DNA from 3 places in the Alteromonas sp. CyTr2 genome. Region 2 is predicted to be linked to each of the others. Evidence: predicted binding sites of a transcription regulator. Region 2 holds the regulator's gene; each other region holds the start of a gene.
What was found. Region 2 encodes sigma-54, which starts transcription at its own class of promoters, with help from an activator protein. Its sites were predicted from a motif close to GTTGGCACGNNNNTNGNNT; they were not measured.

Region 1 (3,286 bases), on a different contig from region 2:
CTCGTCTTGCATTAACCAGCCCTTCACTACTTGGGCTGATAACTCAGGTTCATTGGCCACAAGGGCACGTACGGCTTTAAGTACATCTTCATCTTTGTGCAGGTCAGGCAGCATGAGTGAACCATCTGGCGCAAAACCTACCTGTCCTTCATCAAAGTCAGACGTTAACATGCTAATGGTGTCATCGCCTAAATCTAAGCCCTCGTCTGCATCAAATTCATCGGCGTCGTTCGACTCATCAGGATTAATAAGACGACGTAGCATAGGACGAATCACGAAGATGATAAGCACTATTATAACCAAGCCACCAACAACTAGCTTTAGAATTGGTAGAAATCCGGGCTGCTCCCAAATAGTCGCGTCTTCAATTTCCCCTGCGTCCATCCGAGTAAAGGGCACGCTTACAACTTCTAACGAATCACCACGGGTAACGTCAAAGCCAATGCCGCCCTGTAAAAGCCTACGTATGTTGAGAATCTCTTCTTGTTTACGCGGTGTTGGCGTCATCGCACCGTCTTCACCCGCAACTTGGGTATAGTCCACCGCCACAGATACACTTAATCTGCGAATAACCCCTGTCTGTTTCTTGGTATGACTGATAGTGGTATCAAGTTCGTAGTTGCGCGTAGACTCTTTTGCTGTGCGCCCAGGCATAGTTTGTTGACTGCCGCCCACTGCATTTTCTGGAATGTTAGAATCTAATGGAGGTTGATTAGACAGTGCACCAGGAATACCTCCAACACCGCCACCTACGCTGTTTTCTTCCATTATCATTTCACTGCGAACCGCAGGTAAATCAGGGTTGTAGCTACGCTGTGTTTGTTCCATAGCTGTAAAGTCCATGGTAACGTCAGCTTGTGCTGTGTAGTTACCTATGCCCAATACTGGAATCAGTATCGCGTCAATTTTTTCTAAGTACTCTTGCTCACGCTGGCGCTCAATCTCGTATTCTTTTCTGGCACGAGCACTCATAGAATCTTGAGAGCCTGAGTTAAGCAGACGACCATTGCTGTCTGTTACGGTTACCTTAGACGGCTCCATGTTTTGCACTGCAGACGCCACAATATCGACAACAGCATCAACCTCTTCACCGGCAATAACGGCACCGCGCTTAGCCGTTAGCACAACGGTTGCCGACGCTTTCTTCTCTCTTCGCGCAAATACGTTCTCTTTAGGCATAGCTAACAAGACACGGGCTTTTTGAATGCTTGCGATATCTTCGATGGTAGCCGCGATTTGTTGCTCGCGGGCGTGTTTTAAACGCTCCATCTCAACACGCTGGCTCACACCAAACCCCATATCCTGCATAATGATATCGGTACCGGCATCAGAGGCCTTTGTTAACCCTTGGCGGGTCATGCCTAAACGGATGTTTTGGAATTCGTCACTTCTTACGTAAACAATATTGCCTTCAAGCTTATAGTCGATTTGGTTCGCATCCATATAATCGAGGGTTTCAATAAGCTCTTGGGTTTCCATTTTCGCAAGTGGACGGTAATCAGGTTCTTGCGACCAGATAAGAATAAAAATAGCGATGGCGACGCAGATTACCAAAACAACCACAAGGGCCATTTGGCGCATCATATCTGCGCTACCTAAAGTGTCCATAAAACCAGATTTGTTTTCTGGCTCATTGTCCACTGCTTGATTTTGATCAGGAACCGTAAGGTTTGTACCTGTAGCTTCAGCCATAACCTACTCCACCTACACCGGCATATTCATTATTGTTTTATAGGCTTCAAGTACTTTGTTACGCACTTGAACAGTGGCTTCAAAAGCAATGCCTGCCTTTTCTTTCGTCAGCATAACTTGAGCTAGGCTTAAGTTAGGGTCGCCCATTTCAAAACGCTGCTGCGCGTCTTTAGATTCGAGCTGCATGCCGTTTACACCATCTACCGCATTCTTTAACATGGTCGAGAAATCACTTGCCGAGCTATTAACTTCACTAAGCGGCTGCTGTTGAGGCTCATTAACTTGAAGACGAGTTTGCCCAATCATGTTCTGCATTTCTTGATACAAACTATTGGCTTTAACGTCCATAACCACTCCTAGTGCTTTTTCGAGACCGCCTGAACATCGGCGTATAACTTATGTATAGAGGGGATTTAGCAAAGGGCTTGCCAACTTTAAAAAGCCATATATATCAACAGGATACGTTAAAAGGGAGAGGGTTAGCCAAATTTATGGCGTTTAGCTTAGTGTGAGCAACAAAAAACCGCCGCCTTCTTTACTACAGAGGCGACGGATAAGGACGAGGAAACCGAAAGTGTAGAAAGCGACCTTATGCGGGCACTTCAATACCGTCTTCGCGCATGCGCGCTAATTTGTAACGAAGGGTTCTTGGACTAATACCGAGCTTTTCTGCCACATCTTTACGCTTGCCGTTACACGACACCAATGTATCGAGGATAATTTGGTGTTCTTGGTAGCGCAGCTCAGACCCTAACCTATTTTCTTCAACATGCTCTTGCAGTGTTTCAACAGGTGCCGTCATGTCTTCGTCAATCATTAAATCGCTGGCGTCGATTTCATTGTGTTCACATAAAATAAGCGCCCGTTGAACCACGTTTTCTAGTTCGCGAACGTTCCCTGGCCAGCTGTATTGTGACAGCTTATTGCGTGCTGCTGCGCTTAACCTGATAGTACCCAGCCCTTGAGAACTAGCGTGACGCTGAACCAGATGATCGGCGAGAGGGACAATATCACCCGGACGTTCCGATAGCGGGCGCCACTCAATAGGGAATACATTTAAGCGGTAGTACAAATCTTCTCTGAACTCTCCCGCATCCACTGCTTTTCTCAAATCTCGGTTACTTGTAGCAATAACACGGACGTTGAGCTTAACGGTTTTACGTCCGCCAAGACGCTCTACTTCGCGCTCTTGTAACACGCGTAGCAGTTTAGCTTGAAGCGCCAAATCCATCTCGGTTATTTCATCAAGTAACAGCGTACCGTCTTGGGCTTGTTCAAATTTACCCGGGCACGCTTGGATTGCGCCGGTGAACGCACCTTTTTCGTAACCAAACAAGGTCGCTTCTAGCATGTTCTCTGGTATGGCTGCACAGTTGATGGCGACAAATGGCGCATCACTTCGCGGCGACTGATCGTGAATATAGCGAGACAGCACTTCTTTACCCGAACCGCTTGGTCCCATTACCATCACAGTGGCGTCGGACTTCGCGACTTTGCGAGAAAGCTCAAGTAACTTCAAGCTTGAAGGGTCAGCAACAATAGGCGTGCGAGACTCTATTTTTTGAGCCGGCGCGTAGCGTCCCACTAAATTAAG
Region 2 (3,286 bases):
GTCAGCTTATCGGTATCTAAGTATAAATCTGCTCGTTCTGCGATAGGTGCAAGTAGGGCAGATTCAGCTTTAATCGCCTCAGATAAGGATTTATTGAGCTTAGCAAGGGGATGAAGGCGTCGGGTTTCGCTAAAGCGCTTAACCAATACGTCATCGCTTGCATCAATGTAAACGATGGTCATCGACCACGAAGAAGGCAGGTAGTCTAGTATTTCTACCAAATCGTCAGGATTCTTAGGCAAGTTTCGAACATCAATACTTACCGCTACCTGATCATACTCATCAACAACAGTATGAGTTAGTGTGGGAAGCAAGTTTACCGGGATATTATCAACACAGTAATAACCTAAATCTTCCAATGCGCGAAGTGCGACAGATTTACCAGAACCCGAACGACCACTGATTATGATCAGCTTCACCTAATTTCTCCCTAATACTCTGGTTTTATCGCATACACGTTGTCGAATTACGCGCCTAACTATCAATACTTAGGCGCACAATGATTAATTTAATGCAGAAAGAATTTCGTCGCTTGTCGTTGCGCGACGTATTGCTTTAATCGTTTCTTTGTCGCTTAGTTTGCCAGCCACGGTGGCTAGCGTTTGTAGGTGTCCTTCGGTTTGCTCCTCGGGAACGAGTAGCGCAAAAAAGATGTCTACGGGCTTTTCATCAAGGGCGTCAAAGTCGATAGCTGGCGTGCTGGTTACAACAATTGCTATCACTTTCTCAAGACCCGCTAAACGGCCGTGGGGCAGGGCGATACCATTGCCTATGCCTGTACTACCCATGCGTTCTCGAGCCATTAAACTGTTGAGTACTGTCGCCTGATCGATGTTCTCGTTTTGCTTGGCGGCAATATCAGCGATGATCTCAAGAATTCGCTTTTTACTATTACACTGAACCGCACACTCGGTGCGGTCCAGACTTACGATGGCTTGTATATCCATGCTTTATTAACTACTAATGTTTTTTCAGTTTTTCCTTATGCTTGATTACCTGCCGGTCGAGTTTATCAACCATGCTGTCAATCGCCGCATACATGTCGGTATTTTCTGAGGATGCGAATACTTCAGCGCCACTTAAATGAACGGTCGCTTCGGCTTTTTGATTTAATTTTTCAACGTTCAGGATGACATGCACATTAGAAATGTGATCAAAGTGACGTTCAAGTTTGCTGAACTTCGTATCGACATAATTACGCAAAGAGTCGGTGATTTCGACATGATGACCAGTAAGGTTGATTTGCATATTTCGTCTTCCTTATATTATTAAGCCCGTTTAAATAAGGCTCTTGCGTTGGTTCGACGGCGGGATCGACAACGATTCCCGGTACTTTGCTATTGTTCGCCGGGCAACTTTAATGCCTTGTTCGGCCAACAATGAAGCAATCTTGCTATCACTTAGCGGCTTGCTAGGCTTTTCAGCAGCCACTAATTTCTTGATCAATGCACGAATCGCTGTAGATGAACATTCACCACCAGACTCAGTTGCAACGTGGCTAGAGAAGAAATACTTCAATTCGAAAATTCCACGTGGCGTATGCATATACTTTTGCGTTGTCACACGCGAAATAGTCGATTCGTGCATATCTACCATTTCTGCGACATCATTTAGCACCATTGGTTTCATCATTTCCGGGCCGTGCTCAAAAAAGCCCATTTGTTGCTGCACAATGCAGTTTGCAACCTTCATCAAGGTTTCGTTACGAGATTCAAGGCTCTTAATGAACCACTTGGCCTCTTGCATATGTGAGCGGATGAATTGTGAGTCGCTACTATTCTTGGCACGGCGACTCATTGCAGCGTACTGTTGGTTTACGCTTAATTTAGGCAGACTGTCGGGGTTCAGCTCAACCACCCAACGGCCATTTTTCTTGGTTACTGAGACATCAGGAATAACATACTCAGGCTCTTTAGTAACTAAAGCACTACCTGGGCGAGGATTCAAGGTTTGAAGTAAACGCATTGCTTCGCGTAGCTGATCTTCTTTTAATCGGCTTTTACGCATTAGGGTGCGATAGTCTTTGCTGCTCAGTAAGTCAGAGTACTCTTCAATCAGTTGTTTCGCTTCAGCAAGCCACGGCGTGTCTTCTGAAAACTGACGCAATTGCACCATAAGGCACTCTTGCGGAGAGCGAGAACCTGAACCAATGGGATCAAACATTTGAATGCGTTTAAGAACACATTCAACTTCGTCCATTTCTATCGGCTCTTCCATTTCATCGTCGTTAACTGCTTCTAAAATATCGTCTAGCGTAACGGTTAAATAACCTGACTCGTCAATAGAGTCGATGATTGCTGTAGCGATTGCGCGATCGGTATCCGAGAAATGGGTAAGGCGCATTTGCCAAAGAAGGTGCTCTTGAATATCTTCAGTAGTCTCACCTTGGAAGATTTGCTCGTCGTCATTGGATGGACCCGGAGCAGGCGAAGATGAAGCAGAGTAGTATTCGTCCCATGTGCTGTCGATTGGCAGCTCATCGGGAAGATCGTTTTTCTCAAGTGCATCGCCGGCTTCTAGTGTGTCACTAGATGCAGAAGCAGTGGCCTCAGAGCCGCTGTCATCGTTGTCGATATTGTTCTTTTCTAGTTGCGGCTCGTCGTTACCTTCTTCAACTTCTAATAGCGGATTAGAATCGAGCGCTTCTTGGATCTCTTGTTGAAGATCAAGTGTAGAAAGCTGCAGCAGTTTAATGGCCTGCTGAAGCTGAGGTGTCATGGTAAGTTGTTGGCTAAATTTTAGCTGTAAAGATGGTTTCATCTACGTCTTATTTAAATGCTCTAAATTGAATATACCAGAGCGAAACTGAAAAATGACAATTCGGTTACATTAACTATAGCCTGAATTGTTCGCCTAGGTATACATCCCTTACTTTTTGATTACTTAAAACCTGTTCCGCCGTTCCTTGCGCAATAAGCTCGCCATGACTCACAATGTACGCCTTTTCACAAACATCCAATGTCTCTCGTACGTTATGGTCCGTGATAAGGATTCCAATCCCCCTATCGCGAAGATGTTGTATTATCTTCTTTATATCATTAACTGATATTGGATCAACACCAGCAAATGGTTCGTCTAACAAAATAAATTGCGGTTTTGCTGCCAGAGCGCGGGCAATCTCAACGCGACGGCGTTCGCCCCCTGACAAACTCATCCCAGTACTATTACGTATATGGTTAATATTAAATTCATCAAGTAGCGCATCAGCTTCTTCTTCTTGCTGTTGTGAATTTAAATCTTTACGGGTTTGCAAAATGGCCATGATATTTTCATGCACTGTGAGCTT
Region 3 (3,286 bases), on a different contig from region 2:
TTCAATGCAGTCGCGCATAGATACGCTTCAGCAACAAACCAGCGTTTATAAAAAGAAACTCGCCGAGCAAGCAATGCAGAGTCGAACCGATCCGCTAACACGCCTTCCTAATAGACAAGCATATAACGAAAAATTAGACGCAGCGTATGCTCACTTTAAATCTAGTGGGGATACTCTGGCAGTTGCCGTTGTTGATATTGATCATTTTAAATCGATCAACGATAGGTTTGGTCACGCTGCAGGAGACAAAACTCTGCAAGTGGTGAGCAAGTTTCTGAAACAAAGCCTGTCAGAAAATGATTTTGTTGCCAGATGGGGGGGAGAAGAGTTCGTTATGCTGCTGCCTAACACGCAGATGGCAGATATTGATAAAAAGCTTAATGAAGTTAGAACAAAGCTCGCTGCTATGCCGTTCAAATTTAAGCAAGAAAAAGTAAAAATTACCGCTTCTTTCGGCGCAACCTGTTTCGGTGAAAATGATACTACAGAAACGGTTTTCGAGCGCGCCGATGAATACCTTTATAAAGCGAAACGTAACGGCCGCAATCTCGTAGTCACTGATTTAAGCACTGACTTATAGGAAGTAAAGTATGAAGAAAGTGCAGCTTAACCCTGTTGGCTGGATGAGCCAACTGTCGCAAGTAGAAGTTTCTCGCCTTCAAGATGCCACTAATAGCGAGCTTTTCGCTATGTTCAGAAACTGCTGCCTTGCTGTATTGAACAGCGGCGTTGATGAAGACAATTTCGAAGCGCTATTCGCCCCCTATGAGAATTTTGAAATTAAGCTCATACGTCGTGAACGAGGCGTAAAAATTGAGCTCGTCAATCCGCCCGAGGTAGCGTTCGTAGATGAGCAACTCGTACGTGGTGTACACGAACATCTTTTCGCTGTACTGCGCGACTTGCTTTACATGGGTAATAAGTATGCATTTCTTCACCAAACCGCTCCAGCGGAAGGTAACGACATTACCGATATGGTTTTTGACATGCTACGCCATGCCAAAGCACTTGAGGGTAACGACGGCGTAAACACTATTGTTTGCTGGGGTGGCCACTCTATAAATCAGGTTGAGTATAAATACACTAAAGAAGTAGGCTATCAACTTGGCTTACGTGATATGAATATTTGTACCGGATGCGGCCCTGGGGCAATGAAAGGCCCAATGAAAGGCGCTACCATTGGTCATGCAAAGCAACGCCACAAGACAGGCCGTTACATTGGCATCTCTGAGCCGAGTATTATTGCCGCCGAGCCGCCCAACGCCATTGTCAACGAGCTCATTATCATGCCTGATATTGAAAAGCGTTTAGAAGCGTTTGTTAGACTCGGACATGGCATTATCGTGTTTCCAGGCGGTGTAGGCACTGCCGAAGAATTACTTTATCTGCTTGGCATTTTGATGAATGAACGCAATGCGCAGCAACCTTTTCCTTTCATTCTAACAGGGCCAGCTGGTAGCGAAGAATACTTTGAAGCCATAGACGCCTTTGTTGGTGCAACACTGGGTCCAGAAGCACAGTCAAAATATCAAATCATTGTGGATGACCCAGAAGAAGTAGCACGCACCATGAATAAACACCTTGAAAAAGTGAAGCAGTTCAGAGGTGCGATGGGTGACGCATTCAGCTTTAATTGGTCATTAAAAATTGAACAAGACTTTCAACAGCCCTTTATTCCAACGCATGAGAGTATGGCCGACCTTCAACTGCACTTAGATCAAAGTAAAAGTGATCTAGCGGCCAATTTGCGCAAAGCGTTTTCGGGTATTGTCGCAGGAAACGTTAAAGCAGAGGGTATTGCCCAAATTAAAAAACATGGTCCGTTTGAACTTACTGGTGACAGTGCACTGATGGAAAAAGTCGATACGCTGCTAGAATCCTTTGTAAAACAGCACCGAATGAAGCTCCCGGGGACGGCATATGAACCGTGTTACGTTGTGAAGAATGAAAAATAAGGTAATGAATAACCGATAACCGTGATAAGACGCATTTGCTTACGTTTACTACTTATGCTTGGCAGACGTTTTGCGTTACACTACTAAAGAGTATTGTTTTACGCATTAAAGCATCAAGCTTTCTCTCAACGTGATGGAAATGCGTCCCACTCGTGATTAACACTAACATTAAAGTAAAGAAAAACGAGAAGTAACGGTCATGAATACCAAGGTTATTCGTCTAATTTTAGCTGGCATCGCCCTTTATGCGGTGTTTGTTTTTATGGTTATCGCGTTCTATCCCGATAAGCCAGAAAATATGGATTGGAAAGACCGTGAAGAATATAACCGTGTGCAAATTACCAAATTGAAGTTGGGCAGTACAAGAGAAGAGGTTTTGGCTTTGTTAGGCTCACCTGACATTACAGAAGCTAAGCGACAAGGAGCAACGGCGATACAGGTTATGTTTTTCAGGACACAACATGTGCGCGCTGACGGCTTAACCACGCAAGATGAATGTACACCGTTACTTTTTGAAAACGACAAACTTATTGCATGGGGTGAAGGGGCTTACTCCAGTTACCAAAAAAGTTAGAAGGATGGGGAGTGAGCGACATCATTTCCACGCTTAAACGCCTGGTTCAGTTAGGTAACACTGAACTTTCTGTCGAGCAGCGTATAAACCATTGGTTGAAAATCGCTAAACGGATCCTGACCTTAGTAAACGCCAATCCAGCGCTTGCTGCAGCAACGTTACACATCGATAATGACCTTCCCAAAGATACTCAACATCTTTTATTATTGGCGCTGTTTGGCAAGCTTTGCCGATTAAACGACCACTATTTACAACATGTGCTTGCGTCTTTACTCGCATCCCTCTGGCTTTCAAGTAAAGGAACACCAAGCGACCAAACGGCCAATATCATTCGCTTTTTGCGTAAACACAATCTCTCGATTTGGCTGGATATCATTAAACTTCAAAAAGCATTTCGGTCAGACAAGCCCATTAACTACGTTGCAGACATTCGGCTTAATATGGTTCAAAGGCTTTGTCTCCTAGCAAATGTTTTCGCTACTAAAACAAAAAAAGCAGATTATCGTGAGGTTTTCACTCAGATCGTTTTACGCCTTCCAGCACATCATCGTCACCTTATTGCACCACTTATCAACCTATTTAATGGTGTGCTACCTGGCGCAAAGGTTTACGCAAACGGCGTACCGGGCGCGCTAGTCGACATTCAGCAAAATCACGGCTACGTATTTATGCTTAGTCAAGACGATGAAGATGGAAAGTGGCTGCCTCTATCGTCAATACGCTCTCCCATTTCACTAACAATGCCGTTTGAGCACTT

Region 1: the regulator sigma-54 is predicted to act here: its motif matches at 2,107-2,125, upstream of fliE (flagellar hook-basal body complex protein FliE).
Region 3: the regulator sigma-54 is predicted to act here: its motif matches at 2,013-2,031, upstream of QME20_RS08585 (DUF3192 domain-containing protein).

The regions. Positions count from the first base shown of each region.
Region 1 is NZ_CAMZMZ010000005.1:88,183-91,468, reverse strand. Features, by position in the region: gene fliF (flagellar basal-body MS-ring/collar protein FliF) at 1-1,692, opposite strand, end outside; gene fliE (flagellar hook-basal body complex protein FliE) at 1,705-2,040, opposite strand; gene QME20_RS04920 (sigma-54 dependent transcriptional regulator) at 2,282-3,286, opposite strand, start outside.
Region 2 is NZ_CAMZMZ010000021.1:14,119-17,404, reverse strand. Features, by position in the region: gene rapZ (RNase adapter RapZ) at 1-419, opposite strand, end outside; gene ptsN (PTS IIA-like nitrogen regulatory protein PtsN) at 504-947, opposite strand; gene hpf (ribosome hibernation promoting factor) at 961-1,248, opposite strand; gene QME20_RS12120 (RNA polymerase factor sigma-54) at 1,279-2,760, opposite strand; gene lptB (LPS export ABC transporter ATP-binding protein) at 2,834-3,286, opposite strand, start outside.
Region 3 is NZ_CAMZMZ010000012.1:3,301-6,586, forward strand. Features, by position in the region: gene QME20_RS08575 (GGDEF domain-containing protein) at 1-580, shown strand, start outside; gene ppnN (nucleotide 5'-monophosphate nucleosidase PpnN) at 591-1,955, shown strand; gene QME20_RS08585 (DUF3192 domain-containing protein) at 2,155-2,529, shown strand; gene QME20_RS08590 (histidine kinase) at 2,541-3,286, shown strand, end outside.